One region of the Dehalobacter sp. DCA genome, then DNA from elsewhere that is predicted to be linked to it. Evidence: riboswitches for the same ligand, from Rfam matches in the RefSeq annotation. Region 1 holds a riboswitch; each other region holds the start of a gene.
What was found. Region 1 has a riboswitch for cyclic di-GMP ahead of DHBDCA_RS03285 (diguanylate cyclase). Riboswitches for the same ligand answer to the same signal wherever they lie in the genome.

Region 2: linked by a shared signal. The riboswitch ahead of DHBDCA_RS00080 (RNA polymerase sigma factor) and the one ahead of DHBDCA_RS03285 (diguanylate cyclase) in region 1 are both predicted to bind cyclic di-GMP.
Region 3: linked by a shared signal. The riboswitch ahead of DHBDCA_RS13100 (DUF5667 domain-containing protein) and the one ahead of DHBDCA_RS03285 (diguanylate cyclase) in region 1 are both predicted to bind cyclic di-GMP.

Annotation. Positions count from the first base shown of each region.
Region 1 covers NC_018866.1:680,952-687,745, reverse strand. Annotated here, with positions in the region: gene DHBDCA_RS03305 (AMP-binding protein) at 1-1,597, shown strand, start outside; gene DHBDCA_RS03300 (agmatine deiminase family protein) at 1,782-2,819, shown strand; gene aguB (N-carbamoylputrescine amidase) at 3,045-3,926, shown strand; gene DHBDCA_RS03290 (LiaI-LiaF-like domain-containing protein) at 4,005-4,499, shown strand; cyclic di-GMP riboswitch class I at 4,711-4,796, shown strand; gene DHBDCA_RS03285 (diguanylate cyclase) at 4,857-6,530, shown strand; gene DHBDCA_RS03280 (heavy metal-binding domain-containing protein) at 6,559-6,794, shown strand, end outside.
Region 2 covers NC_018866.1:14,533-21,326, forward strand. Annotated here, with positions in the region: gene DHBDCA_RS00075 (helix-turn-helix domain-containing protein) at 1-129, opposite strand, end outside; gene DHBDCA_RS00080 (RNA polymerase sigma factor) at 718-1,140, opposite strand; cyclic di-GMP riboswitch class I at 1,559-1,646, opposite strand; gene DHBDCA_RS00085 (potassium channel family protein) at 2,503-3,159, opposite strand; gene DHBDCA_RS00090 (TrkH family potassium uptake protein) at 3,171-4,535, opposite strand; gene DHBDCA_RS00095 (ArsB/NhaD family transporter) at 4,843-6,126, opposite strand; gene nhaB (sodium/proton antiporter NhaB) at 6,489-6,794, opposite strand, start outside.
Region 3 covers NC_018866.1:2,710,829-2,717,622, forward strand. Annotated here, with positions in the region: gene DHBDCA_RS13075 (efflux RND transporter periplasmic adaptor subunit) at 1-25, opposite strand, end outside; gene DHBDCA_RS13085 (DUF3102 domain-containing protein) at 570-1,436, shown strand; gene DHBDCA_RS13090 (DUF1659 domain-containing protein) at 1,525-1,752, shown strand; gene DHBDCA_RS13095 (DUF2922 domain-containing protein) at 1,791-2,006, shown strand; gene DHBDCA_RS13100 (DUF5667 domain-containing protein) at 2,223-3,461, opposite strand; cyclic di-GMP riboswitch class I at 3,575-3,659, opposite strand; gene DHBDCA_RS13105 (cell wall-binding repeat-containing protein) at 3,755-6,403, opposite strand; gene DHBDCA_RS13110 (fibronectin type III domain-containing protein) at 6,787-6,794, opposite strand, start outside.

The DNA of each region.
Region 1 (6,794 bases):
CAATTTTAATTTTGCGTATGATATCGTCGATGAATATGGCCGTCTGGAACCAGAGCGTCCAGCGCTGGTCTGGTGCGACGACCATGGTAATGAACGGATCTTTACCTTTGCCGACCTGAAAAAATACTCGGATAAAACGGCGAACATGTTAAGCGAAGCCGGGATCCGCAAAGGCGACAAAGTCATGCTGATTCTGAGAAGGCGTTATGAAGTGTACATAGCGATTCTGGCTCTGGCCAAAATCGGCGCGATCTATATTCCTTCTTCCAATCAGCTTACGCAGAAGGATATTATTTATCGAAATAATGCCGCATCGATTAAAGCGATCATTGCCTATCATGATCCGGTAATTCTCGACCATGTCGAAGCTTCCAGGGAAGAATCGTCAACGCTCGAAACGCTGTTTCTAGTTGGGGCCCGGCGTCCCGGCTGGGTTGATTTTGACAGCAGCATGGAGGCTGCTTCCGAAAACTGGGTCCGGCCAACAGGTGCTGATGCGACAACGAATGACGACACAATGATCATCTATTTCACGTCAGGGACCACGAGCATGCCCAAAATGGCCATTCAGAGCTTCACCTATCCGCTTGGTCATATTGTGACGGCTAAATACTGGCAGCGCGTCGTGGACGGCGGGCTTCACCTTACGGTTTCCGATTCCGGCTGGGCTAAATTCGGCTGGGGGAAAATTTACGGCCAGTGGATTTGCGGCGCAGTGCAGTTTGTCTATGATATGGACAAGTTTATCCCTGAAAAGCTTTTGGAAATGATGCAAAAATATAAGCTGTCCACGTTTTGTGCACCGCCGACAATTTATCGCTTCCTGCTTGAACACAATCTTGAAAAATATAACCTGTCCTCGATTGTTCACTGCTCCACAGCCGGAGAGCCCTTAAATCCGGATGTCTTTAACCGTTTTAAAAGCATTACCGGCTTAAGCATCTTAAACGGATTTGGCCAGAGCGAGACGACCGTGCTGGTTGCCAATTTTGAATGGCTGGATATTTATCCAGGAGCGATGGGCAAACCGAATCCAGCCTACAAGATTGATGTGGTCGATGAAAACGGAGCTCCATGCCCTCCGGGAGTCGAAGGAGAACTGGTTATCCGCGAGGCTGATTCCAATAAGCCTGCCGGATTGTTCTGCGGGTACTACATGGATGAAACTGCTACCAATAAAGTGTGGTATGACGATACGTACCACACAGGGGATATGGCCTACTGGGATGAACACGGCTTTTTATGGTTTGTTGGCCGCAATGACGATGTCATTAAGGCTTCCGGCTACAGGATCAGTCCTTTTGAAGTTGAAAGTGCACTAATTGAGCATCCCGCAGTCGTGGAGTGTGCTGTTACCGGCGCGCCGGATGCCGTCAGGGGAACGGTCGTCAAAGCGACTGTTGTGCTGGCCAAAGGCTATACGGCCTCTGAATTGCTAAAAAAAGAGATCCAGGACTATGTCAAAAAGGTGACAGCTCCGTATAAATACCCGAGAATTCTCGAATTTGTCGACGAACTGCCGAAGACGATCGGCGGCAAGATCAAACGCGCCCAGATCCGGCGTGAAGACACGGAAAAGTTTCAAGATAAAGAATAACTTTAACGTATACCCATCAATCATTGAATATTGTCTGATGCACCCCACAATTATCGTGGGGTGATTTTATGCCTTGAAAAGTGGTTGGATTTTCATGTAAAATGAACCATAAATAATCATCATGACAAAAGTTGATTTGAAAGTAATGATGGATATATGTTGTTACTAAAGAAAGGATAAACTGATGTTTCCGAGCGATATAAACTATAGAATGCCTGCGGAATGGGCCAGACACGAACGTACCTTTATTTCCTGGCCGGTCGGGGTATCAATGTGTCATCCGGAAAATTACGAGGTTGTTTGCGAGGGTTATACCGACATTATTCGAGCTATCGGGGAATTTGAACCCGTCACCGTATTGGTAAACCCCGACGAACGGTCCCTGCTCGAAGGCCGCTTTCGGAACAGGCAGATCGAGCTCCTGCCGTTGGCGCATAATGATGCCTGGCTTCGGGATAACGGGCCGACGTTTATCGTCAATGATCAGGGAGATATAGCCGGCATCAACTGGCACTTCAATGCCTGGGGCGGCAAATATCCGGACTGGGATCTGGACAACCAGGTCGCGCCGCAAATATTGAAGCACCTCGGCTTGAAACCGTTTGATGCGCCGCTGATTATGGAAGGCGGCTCGCTGCACGTGGACGGAGAAGGTACACTCTTGACAACGGCCGAATGCCTGCTCAATCCGAACCGCAACCCTGATCTTTCCCGGGAGCAGATTACGGAACTATTGAAGAAATATTTAAGTATCCACAAAGTCATCTGGCTGGAAAAAGGCTTATGTGGAGATGAAACAGACGGACATGTCGACAATATCGCCTGTTTTGCTTCGCCTGGCAAAATCCTGATTCAGGTCTGTGATGACCCTTGCGATCCGAATTATGCGATTACCCGGGAAAACCTCGCGGTGTTAAACCGGGAAACGGATGCCAGAGGAAGAACCTTTGAAATCATCCCAATACAGCAGCCTCCCGCCGTATTTGCCGACGGTAAACGTCTGACGCTGAGTTATCTGAACTTTTACTTTGTCAACGGCGGAATTATTTTACCTGTATTTGGCGGCCAGGCTGCCGAAGCAGATGCCCTGGCTATTCGGACCCTGAGCGGGATCTTTCCGGAAAGACGGATCCGCACCATTAATGGAATGGCAATTATTGGGGAAGGCGGCAATGTTCACTGTACAACCCAGCAGATGCCTGCGGTAAAACGTTTAAGGTGAATGTATGAATTACCCAACAATATATACCAAAAGTTGAAATAAAAATATAAATGAAGAGGAGAGCGTAACAGATACATCTTTTATATGTTGCGCTCTTCTGCGTTGTGGTTTTTTTCTGCATCATGTAAAATAGAAAATGCATACAAATTAACAAAATAGTAGAAACACCTGTAAGATCAGGTTCAGAACACACCGAAATCAGGCAGTTGGGAAGGAATATTAACGATGAGAAACGTCAAAGTGGCAGCAACCCAGATGCGCTGCACCAGTAACGTTGAAGAAAATATTGCCGGAGCGGAGACACTGGTCAGGGAGGCGGCAGCCCGGGGAGCGCAAATTATCCTGCTGCAGGAACTCTTTGAGACCCCGTATTTCTGCCAGAAAGAAAAATCTGATTTTTACGTTTATGCTGCTGAGCTAGAAAACAATCAAGCAGTCAAACATTTCCGGAAAATTGCCAGAGAGCTGGAGATCGTCCTGCCGATCAGCTTTTATGAGAAGAAAAACTATGCACGCTATAATACGATTGCCATGATCGATGCCGACGGTGAGATCCTCGGCAAATACAGAAAGAGTCATATCCCCGACGGACCAGGCTATGAGGAGAAATTCTATTTTAACCCCGGTGACACAGGCTTTAAAGTCTGGCAGACGCGCTACGCCACGATTGGGGTCGGCATCTGCTGGGATCAATGGTACCCGGAAGCTGCCCGCTGCATGACCTTGATGGGGGCTGAGATCCTGTTATATCCGACAGCCATCGGTTCAGAACCGCTAGATCAGACGGTTGATTCCAAAGACCATTGGCAGGCCTGCATGCTCGGCCATGCTGCCGCGAACCTGATCCCGGTGGTCGCATCCAACCGGATTGGTGTCGAGGAACAGGATGATTCCAAAATCACCTTCTATGGTTCTTCTTTCATTGCCGGGCCGCAGGGCAATAAGATAGCGGAGGCCGGACGAAACGAAGAAACTGTTCTAGTCGCGGAATTTGATCTGGACCAACTCGAGGTTCAGCGGCTGGAGTGGGGGATATTTAGAGACCGCCGGCCTGATTTATATGGAAGGATTTCTTCCTACGACGGGGAACTTTATTTATCAAAATAATCCATTATCTAACATGAATTTGTAGTTCTTAAATCTCGAGTACTTTATTAACCTTTATAAGGTGAGAGGAGGCTCTATATGAACAAAAGCGGCTTATTTTGGGGAATCATTCTAATCCTTACAGGAGGCTTGCTGCTTATAGATAATCTTGGCAACTGGCAAATCTTCAGTATGGAATTTCTTTGGCCGGTATTGATCCTTATTCTCGGTCTTGCTTTTGAATTCAACTATTTCAGTAAGAAAGAAAGCCCCGGATTGCTAGTTCCCGGTGGTATCCTTACCGTTATTGGTCTGTTGTTCATCTTTGAGACTTTTACGCACTGGCAGTTTTCCGGATATACCTGGCCGGTCTATCCGCTGGCTGTTGCAGTCGGTCTGTTTCAACTCTATTTATTTTCCGGACGCCCGCGCGGTCTGCTGGTGCCTGTTTTTATTCTAACCGCTGTAGCGTGCATATCCTTTACTGGGATGTTTGTAACGTCAATTCAGCGCTATATAGATCTAGGCCTGGTGGTCCCGATCCTGCTGATTCTGGCAGGTCTTATCCTGATCATCCAAAGGAAAAAAACATGAACTAAATTTGAAAACCATGTAAAAAGAATCTGATCTGGATGATAATATCTATTGCATAATATTAATCAAATAAATGTATGAATATTCAGAGTCTGACTATTCATACATTTATTGATTATTCATACATTTATTGATTATTCATACATTTATTGATTATTCATACATTTATTGACAGATTTCGTGTATTTTACTATAATTAAGTTAAAATCATATGATCCATTGGCAAACCTGTTGAAAAGCAGGGACGCAAAGCTACGAGTCTAAGTGCTGAAGCATATTGACAGTCGGGTTGCACACAGAAGATGAAAACCGCGGCTGCTTTGGCCGCGATTTTTTTTTCTGAGGAGGGGATTTAATGTGACAGCGGATTCGATCGTCGCAGGCAGTATTTCGATTACCCTGGTCTTGTTGATATCTTACGGCTTTTTATATTTTTCCGAGAAAAAACACTATTTCTTGGCATGGAGCCTTTCTATTGTAATGATGATGATTACCTATCTTTCCAGAATTGCATTGCTGGAAACCGGCAGCCAGTCGCTGGTGCTTCCAATTATCAACTATGCCTCTTCGATTGCAGGCTACTGGCTGGTATTCAAGGGTACGCAGCTATTTTTTAAGAAAAGCTATCCAGTGTTCTGGGATATCAGCGCAGGTTTTTTGATCCTTACTTTTATATGTATTACTGTCCAAGGACTCCCGACAACCGCTCTTTTACTTCTGTCTGTTGTCTGCATCATCGCATTGTTGTCCAAAGCAGCTATTACATGTTTTAAAGCAAAAACACCCCAAAGCTCGATCAGAATAATGCTTGGCTATACCTATATTTTTTGGGCCTTGTCGATTTTACTTTACCCGTTGTGCAAATTTATGAAGGTCATTCCATCATCTGTCGGTTATTTAGTTGCCGGCGTTGTTGGTCTGCTTGCTTATCTCAATATGCAGGCCCTGTACTTCCAAAGCATCCGGGAGGAGCTCGAAAGCAAAGAAGCTAATATCAGGCACCTTATTGTTTATGACAAATTAACCGGCGCCTACAGCCGTACTTATTTTGAAAACACGCTGGAAAATTTCCTGAAGAAAACCCTCATGCCTGCAACATTGGTCATGGGGGATTTTAATGGTCTGAAACTGATCAACGACACCTTTGGTCATGAAAAAGGGGATGAATTGCTTGCTGACGGGATCAGAATCATGCAAGAGACGATTGGCACTGAGAATGTGATTATCCGATGGGGCGGGGACGAATTTATCATTATCATGCCTGGTGTGCCGCTTGATCAGGCCGGCGTGCTTTTAAACAATATCAAAAACAATTTAAAAATCTCCCGCCCGCAAACGGTACCAATAGATATCTCGTTTGGCCTGACGGTTTATGAGAACAGGGAACAACCCCTGGCAAAAATGATCAGCCAGGCTGAGGAAAAAATGTATAGCAACAAACTAAATGAAAGCAAGAAATCTCGCCTTGCCATCATCGAGTTCCTGGAAAAACTGCTCTGGGAAAAAGATTATCAGACGGAAGCCCATGTCATGAGGCTGAAAAGTCTGGTCAGTAAATTCGGCAATCAGATCGGCTTGTCCTCAAGAGAGATCGTCGAACTGGTCCAGGTTGCGATGCTGCATGATATCGGCAAGATCGGTGTTCCGGGGGAAATCTTAAAAAAACAAGGCGAATTGACCCCGGAAGAATGGAGCATTATGAAAAAACATTCCGAAATCGGCTATCGGATCACGCAGTCGTCCAGGGAATTAGCGCATGTCTCAGAAGCCGTTCTCGGTCATCATGAATGGTGGAATGGAAAAGGTTACCCGCAGGGGCTGAAAGAAGATGAAATCCCGCTGTTCTCGAGGATTGTATCCATTGTTGATTCCTACGATGTGATCACGCATGAAAGGCCTTATAAACGGGCCATGGACCCGTATAGTGCACTTGTAGAAATCAATAAATGCGCCGGCAAACAATTTGATCCATATCTGGTTACTGTTTTTAACAAGATTATGCAGGAATCCCTTGTTGTGAATGATAGGTAACTTAATAAACTTAATGGAGGAAATCAACATGATTTTAACAACGACACCGTCCGTAGAAGGACGCAGGATCACCGAATATTACGGGGTGATTACCGGAGAAGCCATTATGGGAGCTAATATTGTCCGCGATATTTTTGCGAGTATCACCGATGTGATCGGCGGTCGTTCCGGCACCTATGAAGAGAAACTGCAGGAAGCCCGCAATATCGCCTTGCGAGAAATGGAAGACCGGGCGTTCCAGATGGGTGCTAATGCCGTAGTCGG
Region 2 (6,794 bases), 670 kb from region 1:
TATCAAACCGTAACCCGTTTTAAGGCTGATGCCAAGAATTTTACACATTTGCTTTATATCAAGCACATCGGGGTATCCTTTTAGCATGATTCGGTAGGCTTTTTCTTGCGTTAATTTTTCATTAGCCATAATTAAGCCTCCTCTTGCTTTTATCAGGTCTAAACTTCATAAAAAAATTTTTATATGAAACAATCGTCATTATTTTGATTAGCGCAGCGGGAGAATGCGCCTTCGTTCAGACACGTAGCGCATATCATAAACAGGCGCACCCCTATACTGCACTTCTGTTTTGGTTTATAAGACTATGGTTTTATTCGGCGGACAGCGGTTGACCGTCCTCATAGGAATTTCACCTCTCCCAGGTTCTCTGCAAGCCGCCCCCATTGCGTGATCCTGCTATAGCAGGGCTGTAGCTGGACGGAAGTATCATTATCCCTCTGTATGTGTCATCGCCTTAAATGCTGCCAGCATTTATTTATAGCATGGATATTAATCGCTCGTACCTGACCTAATTCAATCGCAACATCATTTATGCTTCACTAAATCTGATTGTTGAAGGATTGGTGGTTATGGCGTATCTGCTATTTGGCTTTCCTTTTCAGGGCATACAGGGAAAGTACCGAATAAAAACAATTATTTACTTGTCAAAGATCAGTAAGGGGGGAAGAATTTGTCCCTCTAATAACCACTTCATTTTTTAGGCAAAATCGCAGGGCGTTACAGAAAGTTTTTTAAAAACTTTTCGATATTTTTTAGTCCGCGTTCGATGGATTCCCTAACTGCGCTTTCACTAATGCCATCTGCTTTAGCAATGGCGGTTTTGCTTATACCCAAAAAGAAATGAGCATAAACACGTTTTGCTTGCTTTTCCGGCAAACTGTTGATGGCAGTATATAACTCATGATTGGTGACTTTCCTCTCATAAATCTCTTGAGGAGACAAGGAAATGAAAACAATTTCCTGCTCAATACCGTCACCACGGTCGAGAGAGTAATAGGCTTTGTGTCTGTATGTGCGTAATTTGTAAGCATTCTCGCTCAGCTTGAAGCACTTCAGAGAAGAAGCGATTTCATCCGCAACTTCAACAAAAAAGTCAAATTGATAAAATGGGTAATAATCTCGCAAATTAATCCTTTTCATTTTCAGACCTCCGTTTTGATTTTTTCGTAAAAACCAAAACAGAAGGCGGGGAACGGCACCTAACGGATTTAAATAATTTTCTTGAGAAAAAAGAAAATATATAATAATGGCGATTGTAAGCCTTAAGCTGATAAGCAACATGTTTTTGCCAAATAAAAAAGCACGCAGTTTGCTTAAGGCAAATCGCGGGCTTATCCACCGTGACGTTTGTCAAGTAAGATTTATAAAGAACATTATGAAATTCTTCTTTATTTACACCTCAGGAGGGTAATTTTTAACATGCTTCGCAATTAGCAGCACTCCCTTTGCTTGGGGCAAAGAGCAAAGCCATGAAAAAACAACCCTAATCTCAGGGGGTAATGCGACTATACGCAAATAAAAAAACTGCCTCGAAAGGGCAGGATATACCGTAAAACTGTTCGGCAACCAGGCTGTCATAGTGCATTGGCACGTTAGACCCTATGGCTTTGCGTCGCTGTCTTTAGACAACTTTGCCCTTATCTTTTTTATTTAGTTGATGCGTTAAGTTAAAGGAATAAAATACTGTCTTAATTGACATAGAATAATAAATACGCATATTGAGTTCGTATTTGTCATGTTATGTTAAATTATATGATAAACTCTTTTTGCATAAATCTATGTCAAATTGTGTTGTCGAAATAAGCGGATATTGTATAATTGAGTTGTATTTTGAGTTGATCATGGTAAAGGGCAGATACTCCCTGGATGGTCAGTATTCCAGTTCTATTGAAGTTCCCTTTTACTCTCTTAAAACAAAAGTAATGCTTATTGATGAAAATACCCATATATTTCATAATTCGAAACATTATTTACTGGTTCAGTGTCTTTGAAAAATAAGGGTGAACCTATAACCGTGAAATGCATTTTTTATAACTTCCTTTTTCGTTTAAATGAAGCTTCGTCGATCAAGTACACTTAGAAGCTTTAGAATTGATTCATCTGAAGAAAGGTATGATTTGGTTCAAACAAGGAGGGTTTTATCGTTAAGATAAATACACTCAACTAAATGAGCATATAAAGTGTGCGAAACACTAAACCACCCGCTATTTGATTTGACGGGTGGTTTAGTGGTAGTTTAGTGTTTCGCTCCAGAATCACTGCATCTCGTGGTCTAAGTGCCTTATTTGTCCTTAGGACCACAATACGTCATCAGAATTATACTCTCCACGTGTGTTTTGGCATTAAAGAGATACTAATACGCGGAATTACTGCTTTTGAAAAGGGGGCCGCTTTAGGGGGGGAGTGCGAAACTCGTAAATCTTTTCTCAAAACAATTATAAAATACTATCTTAGATTAGGTAGGTTATTTTGCATCCAGCTGTCATAACTTTATTTAACTCATCATTTTGGCAAATTACTAATTGCTTGGTTTGAGCCGATAACGACTAAAATATCGCCTTGTTTAATAAGCGCCTCCGCGCCAGGTGCCGCGATTATTTCTTCTACACTTTTAATGGCTATCACACTTACCTGATATGTTGCCCGCAAATTCAATTTTCCTATGGTCTTATCTACAAATTCCCGGGGAGCATATACTTCTATGATGCTATAATCGGGAGATAACTCAATATATTCTAATAAATCATTGGTGGAAGTGAGATTATGTGCCACCCGTATCCCCATATCGCGTTCCGGATAGATAACCCTGTCCACTCCTATTTTTTCTAAAACCCTGCCATGAAGAGCGTCTTTCGCTTTGGCGACAACTCTCTGTACCCCAAGTTCTTTGAGCAATACAGATACTAAAATATTTGATTGAATATCATCACCAATCCCGACAATGGCGACATCAAAATTGCGAATACCTAACCTTTTTAAAGCCTCTTCGTCTCTGGCATCCAATTGAACCGCCTGGGTTACTTGATTAGCGATATCCTGTATTTCTTTTTCCGAATTATCGATGACTAATACTTCATAACCAAGCTTATACAAGGAAGTAGCCACACTTTTCCCAAAACGTCCGATCCCAATCACCACAAACTGTTTATCCTTTTTCATTTCTCTTGCTCCTATCCAATCATTATTTTTGATTCGGGATATTTTGCTTGATTACCTGGATTGTTACCTTTACCGATGGAAAAAGCGATTGTCAATAAACCAACTCTTCCAACAAACATTGTAAGAATAATTAAGATTTTCCCAAAAAGGGTAAGATCGGAAGTTATTCCCAAGGATAGACCGACCGTCCCGAAAGCAGATACAGTTTCAAACAATAAAGTTATCAAGTCCGCCTCTTCCGTAATCGACAACAACCCAGTAACTAAAATAATCCATATAATAGCCAAGGTCATAATCGCCACTGCCTTCTGGATAACTTCTTTGGGAATAGATCTTCCATGAATGGTTACTTGACTTTTATTTCTGAATATGCTGAAAATCGATAACATGATCGCTACAAAAGTTGTTGTTTTTATCCCTCCCCCGGTCGACCCAGGCGAAGCTCCTATAAACATAAATACTATCATAAGTAGTATCGTTGTATCTTGAAGCGCGGAAATATCTATAGTATTGAATCCGGCAGTACGGGGAGTAACCGATTGAAACAAAGAAGAAAGAATTTTTCCTTGGTACCCAAGATTGCCAAGCGTGTCAGGATTATTAAACTCCAGGAGGAAAAAGAGTATAGCCCCGATTGCAATCAATAACCCCGTCGTCCGGATTACAATCCAGGAATGCAGGCTCATCTTCCTTCCACGTTGGAAATAGACATCTGAAATTACCGAAAACCCAATACCACCTAAGACAATCAAGACCATTACGGTAAGATTTATAACAATATCACGTTGAAACCTCATCAAACTATTTCCAAACAGGTCAAACCCTGCGTTGTTAAAAGCTGACACAGTATGAAATAAAGCGTAATAAAAAGCTTTGCCAACGTTAAAATCGAACGACCACCTTATCGTAAGGATAATGATACCTATAGCTTCGATAAGAAACGCCGCCAGGAAAATATATTTTGCCAGCCTTACAATCCCTTCCAAAGATGACTGATTATAAGCTTCCTGCAGAATCATTCTTTCTTGAAGATTTATTTTTTTCCCCAGAAGGATGGCAAAGAAGGTGGCGAAGGTCATAAAACCAAGACCACCGATCTGAATTAATAAAAGGATGACGATTTGCCCGAAAACAGAAAACACAGATCCGGTGTCTACAACAACCAGGCCTGTAACACAGACAGCTGAGGTTGCTGTAAACAAAGCATCAATAAAAGGTAATCCTTTTCCGTTAACAGTGGCTATAGATAAGCTCAACAACAAAGTTCCGACGAGGATGACAGAAATAAATCCGATAGCCAGTATCTGTGGGGGCGAGAGTTTTTTCTTTCCTTGCGTAGTTGGCGTGTTAATATCAATTTTAAATATGTCGTTCATACTTGTCTCCATGTAATTATCATAAAGTTATAATATTCATCCACTAACCGCTAACCAACCCTACCTTGTTGTCGTAAAAATATAACTGATTGCCATCAGCACTATTATAAGTTAAATTTATGACTTAGCTATAGGCGACCTGCATAATGAGGAAGGCTCTTTTTCGACGACATAAATATTTTTGGTAAAATCCTATAGTAACTGAGCTAAAAAGGAACCCATTGTCCTAAACATACTTCCTAACCTGAAGTAACCATTATCTCCAGGTGATGACATCGATAGAAAAAATAGCTGGATAATTTTGTGTTTAAAACAAGTAAACTAAGTAGACATACACTGAGGCTATTACCACCGAGAGTAACATTAAAGGAAAACCCAGTTTAAAGAACATTTTGAACGTAATTGAAAAACCTTGCTTTTCCGCCAGCCCAGCAACGATCACATTAGCGGATGCCCCGATTAAAGTCCCATTTCCTCCCAAACAAGCCCCTAATGAAAGAGCCCACCATAGCGGTCTTAGGTTTTCTATCCCGCCCATTTCCCCTATCTTTTGAATCAAAGGAATCATAGTGGCAACAAAGGGGATGTTATCTACAAACGCTGAAGCAATCGCAGACAACCACAGAACGGACATCGTTGTTAATGGCAACGAACCACCGGTAGCATCCAGTGCCTTTTTCGCAATCCATTCAATAATCCCTACATGCCCTAAAGCCCCGACCAGTACAAACAGTCCGGCAAAGAAAAAGATAGTTGGCCATTCGACTGACAAAAGGATATCTTCCGGCTCCTCACGGGTGATTAATAACAAAAGACTGGCGCCAGCCAACGCGATCGTCGCGGATTCCAGATGTAACATACCATGCAGCATAAAACCTATTATTGTAACAGCAAGCACAATTAAGCATTTGCGCAAAAGAAAGTGATCCTTGATCGCTTGACTTTCATCCAAGGACATAATTATTACTTTTTTATCATCATCCACACGTAATGATTTCCGATAAATATATTTCAGAGCAACCATCGTCGCAACGAAAATTATAACAATAACCCCACCCAGGTTAAGGATAAAATCGACAAAGGTAAGGCCTGTGGCACTGCCGATCATGATGTTCGGCGGATCACCAATTAGCGTAGCTGTTCCTCCAATATTTGAGGCAATAACTTGCGTAAGCAAAAATGGAATAGGATTTATATCCAGTTTTTCAGTTATCGAAAATGTAACAGGGACCATAAGCATTACCGTCGTCACATTATCCAGAAACGCAGATGCGATTGCTGTCAGAATTGCCAGGAACAGCATAATTAGCCACGGGTCTCCCTTTGCTAGCTTCGCCGCTTTTAAGGCCAGGAATTCGAACACACCTGTTCGACGGGTAATGCCGACGATGATCATCATCCCAATGAGTAATCCTATGGTGTTAAAATCAATTGCTTCAATCGCTTCCTCTTGGTTTAGAATGCCTATTAAAATGACAAGGGCACTCCCGACCAAAGCGACCACCGTTCTATGTATTTTCTCGCTTATTATAAAAGCATAGGTGGTCAAAAAAATTACCGCTGCAACGATAACTTGAGTATTATGTGACATCTTGTTCCTCCACTTTTAGATTAAAGATAGACCTATTTAATATTTTAATTTACTTTCTTTCATTTTGTCCAATTGTTCGTACACCCGCAAGGTATTTTTTATAAAAACAAAAGTGAAAAGTCTCAATAAACGACTTCCCACCCCAAAAGTCAACTTCTGATTACGTACCAGCATGGTCGCTTCAACACGTTTTAATTAATATTCCATGCGATTTACCAAGAGCTTACGACAACTCTGACTAACGAAGGAATATTGCATATTGTCATTTGTGTCAAGCGCCGAAAACATGCTATATGGAATTGGAAGAATACAATTATCTGCTCTGCTCTTGCTTACAACTAAAGAAGAACCTGAAGAAGGTATTACAACAGGTACATTGTTGCCAGCAGGCCCGTAAGAGTCATAACGACAGCGTAAGGCAGAGCCAGTTTTACCATTTCTAGGTAAGACAGACGAATCAGCGGAGCTAAAGCGGAAGTCAGGATGAACAGAAACGCCGCCTGACCGTTTGGTGTGGCAACTGAAGGGATATTTGTACCCATATTAATGGCAACTGCCAGCTTGTTGTACTGCTCCAGCGCAATACCTCCGGCTTCAAATGCTTGCTGTGTTTCAGTCATATATACCGTAGCAACAAAAACGTTATCACTGATTGCTGAAAGGACACC
Region 3 (6,794 bases), 1.0 Mb from region 1:
CAGACCGTTTCATTTTGAATTTCATTTTTCTACTCCCCCGTAAATCAATATCTTTCTAAGTGTATTCTTTTTAGGACATATTCATGAATGTGATAGTCGTTAAAAACCGACTGGTCGGTCGGCACACCACCTCTCTTATCTTATCTTCCTTTGTGCCTTGGGTCAATGGGTTTAAGTTAGATATTACCAAATATTTTCTTCCCATAAATGGCAACATTATTTTGTAAATTTTTGGTATTTTATGGGTGTTTTTTTCTTTTTTATATTGCATAATATCTGTTAAAGGATCCATTTTGTTTTGGAGGGAAGCCGCTATGTCCAATGATGAGTTTCAGACTATCGTGCTTCGTGAAATCATTTTGATATTAAAAATCCCACGGATTCAAAACCCGTGGGATTTATTTATTATTGCGCTGCGTTTATTGTCTATAGCTATTCCTGCTATCTTTAGCTATCTTTTGCCATTGCCATTACTTTTGTCTGTTACGTCACAAAACCAAGCCCTCACCATCCGAAGCCTATCTACATATGCTGTAATTAGACTCATAATGAAAGGACGGATGGGCGGTATGGATAATCCGGCTACCGAACGCACACCGCTTGTCATTGCGGCTGAAATAAATATGATAACCTACCAAACTAAGAAAATATTGCTTACCAGCGCCATTGAAATCGGCCGTCATTTGCAGGAAGCCAAGGCCATGCTCAAACACGGGGAATGGATTAAGTGGCTGGAAGAGTCTGTGAACTATTCTCGCCGAACTGCCTCCAGGCTGATAAAGCTCTACGAAGAGTACGAGCCTAGCTTCCCTGAAGAAGCCGACAGCTCAAATGGGACACCAGTGTCCCATTTGACTTACACCCAGGCTCTCCTCTTACTGGGTTTACCGGAAGAGGAGCGGGAGGAATTTATCGCGCGCAATAACGTCGGCAATATGACGAAACAGGAGCTGCAGCAGGCTCTTAAGGACAGAGATCAGGCCAATCAGGCAAAAGAGCAGGCGCTTCAGGAGAATCAAGTACTTAAAAAAGGACTGGAGACGATCGACAGCACCATCTCCGAATTAAAAAATGAGCAGGCTAAGGCTGCGTCAATGCCAACGAATCCTGAGAATGTCAAAGCAGAAGTCCAATCTGCCAACAATGCCTCCTCTGCCGGTGATGCCCCCTCTGCAACGACAGCCCCTTTTACCCACAACCTTAAAACCGAACATGACCCCGACGCTCACATCAAGTATGTAGAAAAATGCGACGCTTACTGCAAAACGATCGCCGATACCTTCTTCGATCTGACGACAGCGCTCACCAATCTGGCGCATATCGATCCGAACCTGAAAGAAGAAAAAAGAAAAGGGGCCAACCAGCTGATTGAATATATGGCAGAGACAATTAAGATGTGGCCGCCCCCTAAGAAGCCGCTTAGAGTTAATTCCTGATTTTTTTTGGGAACCTTTGGACAAGCCAAGCATAATATGTACAAGACAGCCGTAAGCTGTCCAATAAAAGAGAAAGGAGATGATTGGAATGGCCGTTGTTTCAGCACCATCCGGCGCGGCTCTGGTATTGGTTTATCAAACCGGAGTCAGCCCCGCCGGCGCTCCGATAACCAAACAGCGAACCCTTAACAATATTGTTTACAATGCTTCGGATCAAGCTGTCTATGAGACGGCTCACGCCATCTTCGGTCTGTCGGAATATACGCTGCTTGACGTTTACTTCAGAAGAACGGATGAATTAACAAACGAAGCGTAAAGCAGAGGGCAACTTCAGGCATCAAGGAGGTGATTCAATTGGCTGTGACCACCAACCGAACAGCAAGATTAACCTTCGCAACTGCCGGAGGGAACACGTTTTCCCTAACGGTTCCCCAACCGCGAGAGGATATTCAGCTGACTGAAGCCATGGACGTTATGAACTCGCTTATAGCAGGCGGGATATTCCTTACGGCAAACGGTTCCCTTACAGGAGTAAAGGATATAAAGGTCATCGAAACAACAACCTCTTAGCTAAGTTTGAACTATAAAAAATTCAAAAAAATAGTACATGTCATTTCCTAACCCTTCTGTTTTGATTGATAGCTTATTTCAAAAGACGCGTTCTTCTCCTTGTAAACCACAAAAACAGACAGCCCTGGCACTTTATCTGCCTGATAGCTGTCTATTTCTTCTAAGGAGGTATTTAATGTGATTTGAATGATTCTCAGTTATCGAAAATATAAAATCCTATCTTTTTCCTTGCCCTTTACCGTTATGTCCGTTATTTGAAGAGGTATTTATGACCGTGTTCTGAACGGCCTGTGCATCGACTGTTGTTTCATCCGAAGTAGACTGGCCATCGGCTGTGGCATTCTGATCGTCTGCAACTGTTGCATCCTGTTCGTCCCCTGCTTCCAGGCTCTCTTCCTCGCCGCTTACGGCCTGATCTTTATTGGCTTTCTTGTAGTCCTTTATGTTCTGAGCTTGCTCTTTCAGGACTTCTTTGGTTTCTTTCATCGTCTCAACTTTGATTTTCTGAACATCTTTTCTGAGGTCCTGCATGTCATTTTTATATGCTTGAGCCTGTTCTACTTTTCCCAGAGCGGCTGCGATGGCAGCCTCATCACCTGAAGCACGGGCTTGTCCCAATTCCGCCTTGGCTGCTGCAAATTCTTGCACAGCTTCAGCATAGGCTACTTTCGCAGCTACATAGGCTTTAATGGCAATGGTATTCTGGACTTCGGCTTGGATGATATTCTGCATGATCTCAGCCTGTTCTTCCGTCAGATTGCCGCTGATTTTCAGGACAATTTTGTCGGCATCACTTTGGACAAGTTCAATGCTGGCAAGTAGATTGCTGATGACGGTATTTTCTTCTGTGTCAACTGCCACCGTTTCATCCATGGCTGTTTCATCCGTAGTTGTTTCTTCAGTGGTAGCTGCGGTGGTTTCTTCCTCGGCAGTGGTGGCATCTGTACCCGTAGTATCCGTTCCGTCAACTGCTTCGGTATCCTCAATGATCTGTTGAACCTGGAAATTGGCTTTCTTTATCGTATCTGAATAGACTTTCAAAACCTGTTCCATCAAATCCAACTGGTTTTGCTCGGACATGATTTCCGCTTCAGCCAGTCTTTCATTCGCAAACTCGACCAGCAGTTCTGCTTTTCCTTCCGCAGAGAAGGTCACGGCCACCTGAACACTTTCAATCATTTGTTCGAGTGAGTACAGCCAGCTGTCCGGCGTTACACCAGCTTCATCGGCAATTTCTTCATCGACTGTATCAGCTGTAGTATCATTTGTAGCATCATTCGTAGTTTCGTTAGCAGTATCGTCTGTTGTATTCGTAGCATCCTCGCCAGTTGTTATGGTCTCGGATTCAGTTGTTGTAGTGTCACCCGTCACTGTTTCAGCAAAAACATAAGTTGGAGCAACAGCAAAAGTAAAAAGCAAACACAGAACCGATACCAAAATCCTTTTTTTGAACATTTTTCTACTCCTTTCAAAACCTTAATTTGTTGTTCTTGCCGCCTGGGGAGAAAAAAATACCTGCTCCAAGTTCTGGAACAGGTACCCTAATTAAGTGTTAATTCAGTTACCCATTCGGCAACCCGGCTGCCATAACCTTTCGGCTTTAGACCCGTGGCTTTGCGTCTCCGCCTTTCGACGGATTTGCCCTTATCGTGTTAATATGGTTATTATAATTCACCAAAAAACTTAATACAACTGTTGACAGGCATTTTGATACCAACGGAGCACAGAGAATAGGACTTTGGTCATATCTATTCGGTCGTTGCCTCAGCCACTGAGGAATAATCACTTAGACTGCTGCCATTATAGGCCTTGATGTTGTAATAGTATGTTTTTCCTGAAGTGAGCCCAGTATTTGTATATTCAAGAGCGGTTACGGTTGCAATCTTGGTATACGTTCCGGTCTCGGAGGTTGCCCTGTAAATATAATAGGACTCGGCATCACTGACGGTCTCCCAGGTCAATTTGATCTGGCTGGAACTCAATGCTGTAGCTGTCAACGTAGCAGGTACGCTTACTGCGTCTGTCTTGTCATACTTCACAGATGAAAAGGCGCTCAACCCATCGCTTCCGTATGCCTGTATCTTGTAATAATAAGTTTCCTCCGCTGTGAGCCCTGTATCGGTATACGAATTGGTCGAAACAGTTTTGATTTTGGTGTAAGTACCTGAGGATGAGGTTGACCTGTAGATATAGTAATAACTGGCACCATCAACTTCATCCCAACTCAGGTAAATTTCTTTTGAATTCAAGGCAGTTGCCTCAAGGTTTGAAGGGGTATCCAACGCATAGTCTGCATCTGTTGTGTCATACGCCCTTGTGGAATAGTCGCTCTCTCCATAGCTGTTATAGGCTTTAACTTTATAATAGTAAGTTTTTCCAGCTGTGAGACCATCATCCGTGTAAGAGCTCGTTTGGACGGTATCAATTTTTGTATAGGTCCCGGTAGATGATGTCGCTCTATAAACATAGTAGCCTGTCGCATCGGTTACCGCATCCCAGTCCAGATCAATCTCGATCGGGCTTGAGGCAATAGCAGTCAGATCATCCGGTATGGCAGGTATCTTGCTGCTTGTTCCCGACACTGATGCGACCATACTGTTTAAGACAGATGATGACAGGACATTGGAACTTCCAAATGCGGTAAATGACGATATATTTTGATCCTTAATATAGTTTAAAAGAGAAAGGCTCACCGAACTGCTGACCAGAAAGACTGGCGCATTATTTTTAGCTGCAAGTGCCGAGCCGGTTAATGCATCCGGGTAGTTTTCACCGGTTGCAGCGTAACAGTTTTTAAAATCAAAGCTACTCGCAAAATATTTGATAATACTGAGGTTCGTTGTGTACCGGCTATCACCGTTCAGTCTCACAGGGGAAGGCAGCTTGTTATAAATGCTGTCGCTAATTGCACCGGTACCTCCGACCACAATCGTAGTCGTGACTTTACTTTTTAAGTAAGAAAGAATATCAGACTGGATCGAATACTTGTCCGTTAGCAGAATCGGATACCCTTTAATCCCGGCTATCGAAGCAATAGACAATGCATCAGGGAAATTGCTCCCGGTAGCAACCACTGCCTGGTCAAAAGTTCCTATCTTTTCCGCTACCAGCAAGGATGTATTATAGCGGTCCGTACCGGCAATTCTGGTAACGCTGATACCAAGGTTTTTAATTGCCTGTTCGACCGAGGACGATATTATTCCAGTTCCTCCGATAATAAATACTTGCTTTACCCCAAGGCTGGCCAATTCACTTTTTGCCTGCGCATTCAGTTCATACCTCGATGTCAGTAAGATCGGCGCATCGTATTTAGCCGCCAGTGGTGATCCGCATAAAGCATCCGAGAAACCTTCTCCGCTGGCAATTACTGCATAATAGGAAGAGTCCCAACCATCTTCTGCAATTTTGGCAGCAGTAGCATAACGGTCTGTACCGGCCAGTCGATAGGCATTCGAGGTGTCTCCAGTACTGCTTGCAGATTTAGTTGTCGCATAGGCATATGAAGAATAATCGCTTGTTCCATAGCTATTGTAAGATCTAATTTTATAATAATAGGTCGTATTCGCAGAAAGTCCCGTATTATTGTAACTTTCATCCGTAACTGTTGCTATTTTGGAGTACGTCCCGGAAGAACTGGTGGCTCGGTAAACATAATATGATGTTGCTGCAGACACCGAACTCCAGGTCAGATTAATCTGGCTGGAACTCACTGAAGTTGCAGCCAGATTATCCGGCATATCAGGCACTGCCGTTTCCGTCGTGGCATAGGCGTAAGATGATTTACTGCTGGTCCCAAAACCGCTGTTATACGCCTGAACCTTGAAATAATACCGTTTGCCTGCAGTCAGCCCAGTGCTGGTATACGTGGTCGTCTTCACTGTGGCGATTTTTGTAGTAAAAGAGCCTGAAGACGAAGTATCTCTAAAGAGATAATAAGATTCTGCATCTGTTGACGGATCCCAGACAAGCTCAATCTGACTCGAACTAAGCGTTGTTGCCTCCAGACCGGTTGGGGTTAACGGTTCCCCAGTGGGAGCAGAGGTCTTTGCGGATACGGCTGATGTATAAGTGCTTGTCCCGCTGCTATTATAAGCTCTTATTTTGTAATAGTATGTTGTGTTCGCGCATAAGCCTGTATTGGTATAAGATACATCCGTGACCGTTGCAATCTTCAGAAAGTTTGTTGTTGAAGACTGCGACCGATAAACCCAGTATGAGGTAGCCCCATCGACAGTATCCCAGGTCAAGTCAATTGAGCTGGAGCTTGCAGCAGCCGCAGTTAAGTTGGTCGGTACTGTAGGTGCCGTTGCTGCTTGAATACTTGCTGGCAATGCTGTTGCTACCAGTAAGAAACAAAGGATAATCGCAGCTGAAAAAAAGAATCTGTTTTTTTTCATGTTGATGGCCTCCTGAATGTGATCTTGACCTCTATTGACTGTACTATACGAGATTTATTTTTAGAACTATTGTAAAATACTCATTTTCTTACATATTATACCATAATAATATCCAATTTTTTAATATATATTGTAAGAGATTCAATTTTATACTTTTCCATTATTACTGTGTAATCGGTAAATATAGGATATTGTTAACGTTGCAAACCTGTAAAAGAGGCTTTCTTGGTTACCTCCAAATAGACGGTAAAAAGAATGATTAAATGACGCTAAACCCCGGCACGAAAGAACATCGTTCCGGGGTTCACCTTCGTCAAGGCACTTTTAATTGATCCCTACAAATTTTCCATTTTCTAGAGTGAGATCATAAATTAAGAATTCATCTATAGAT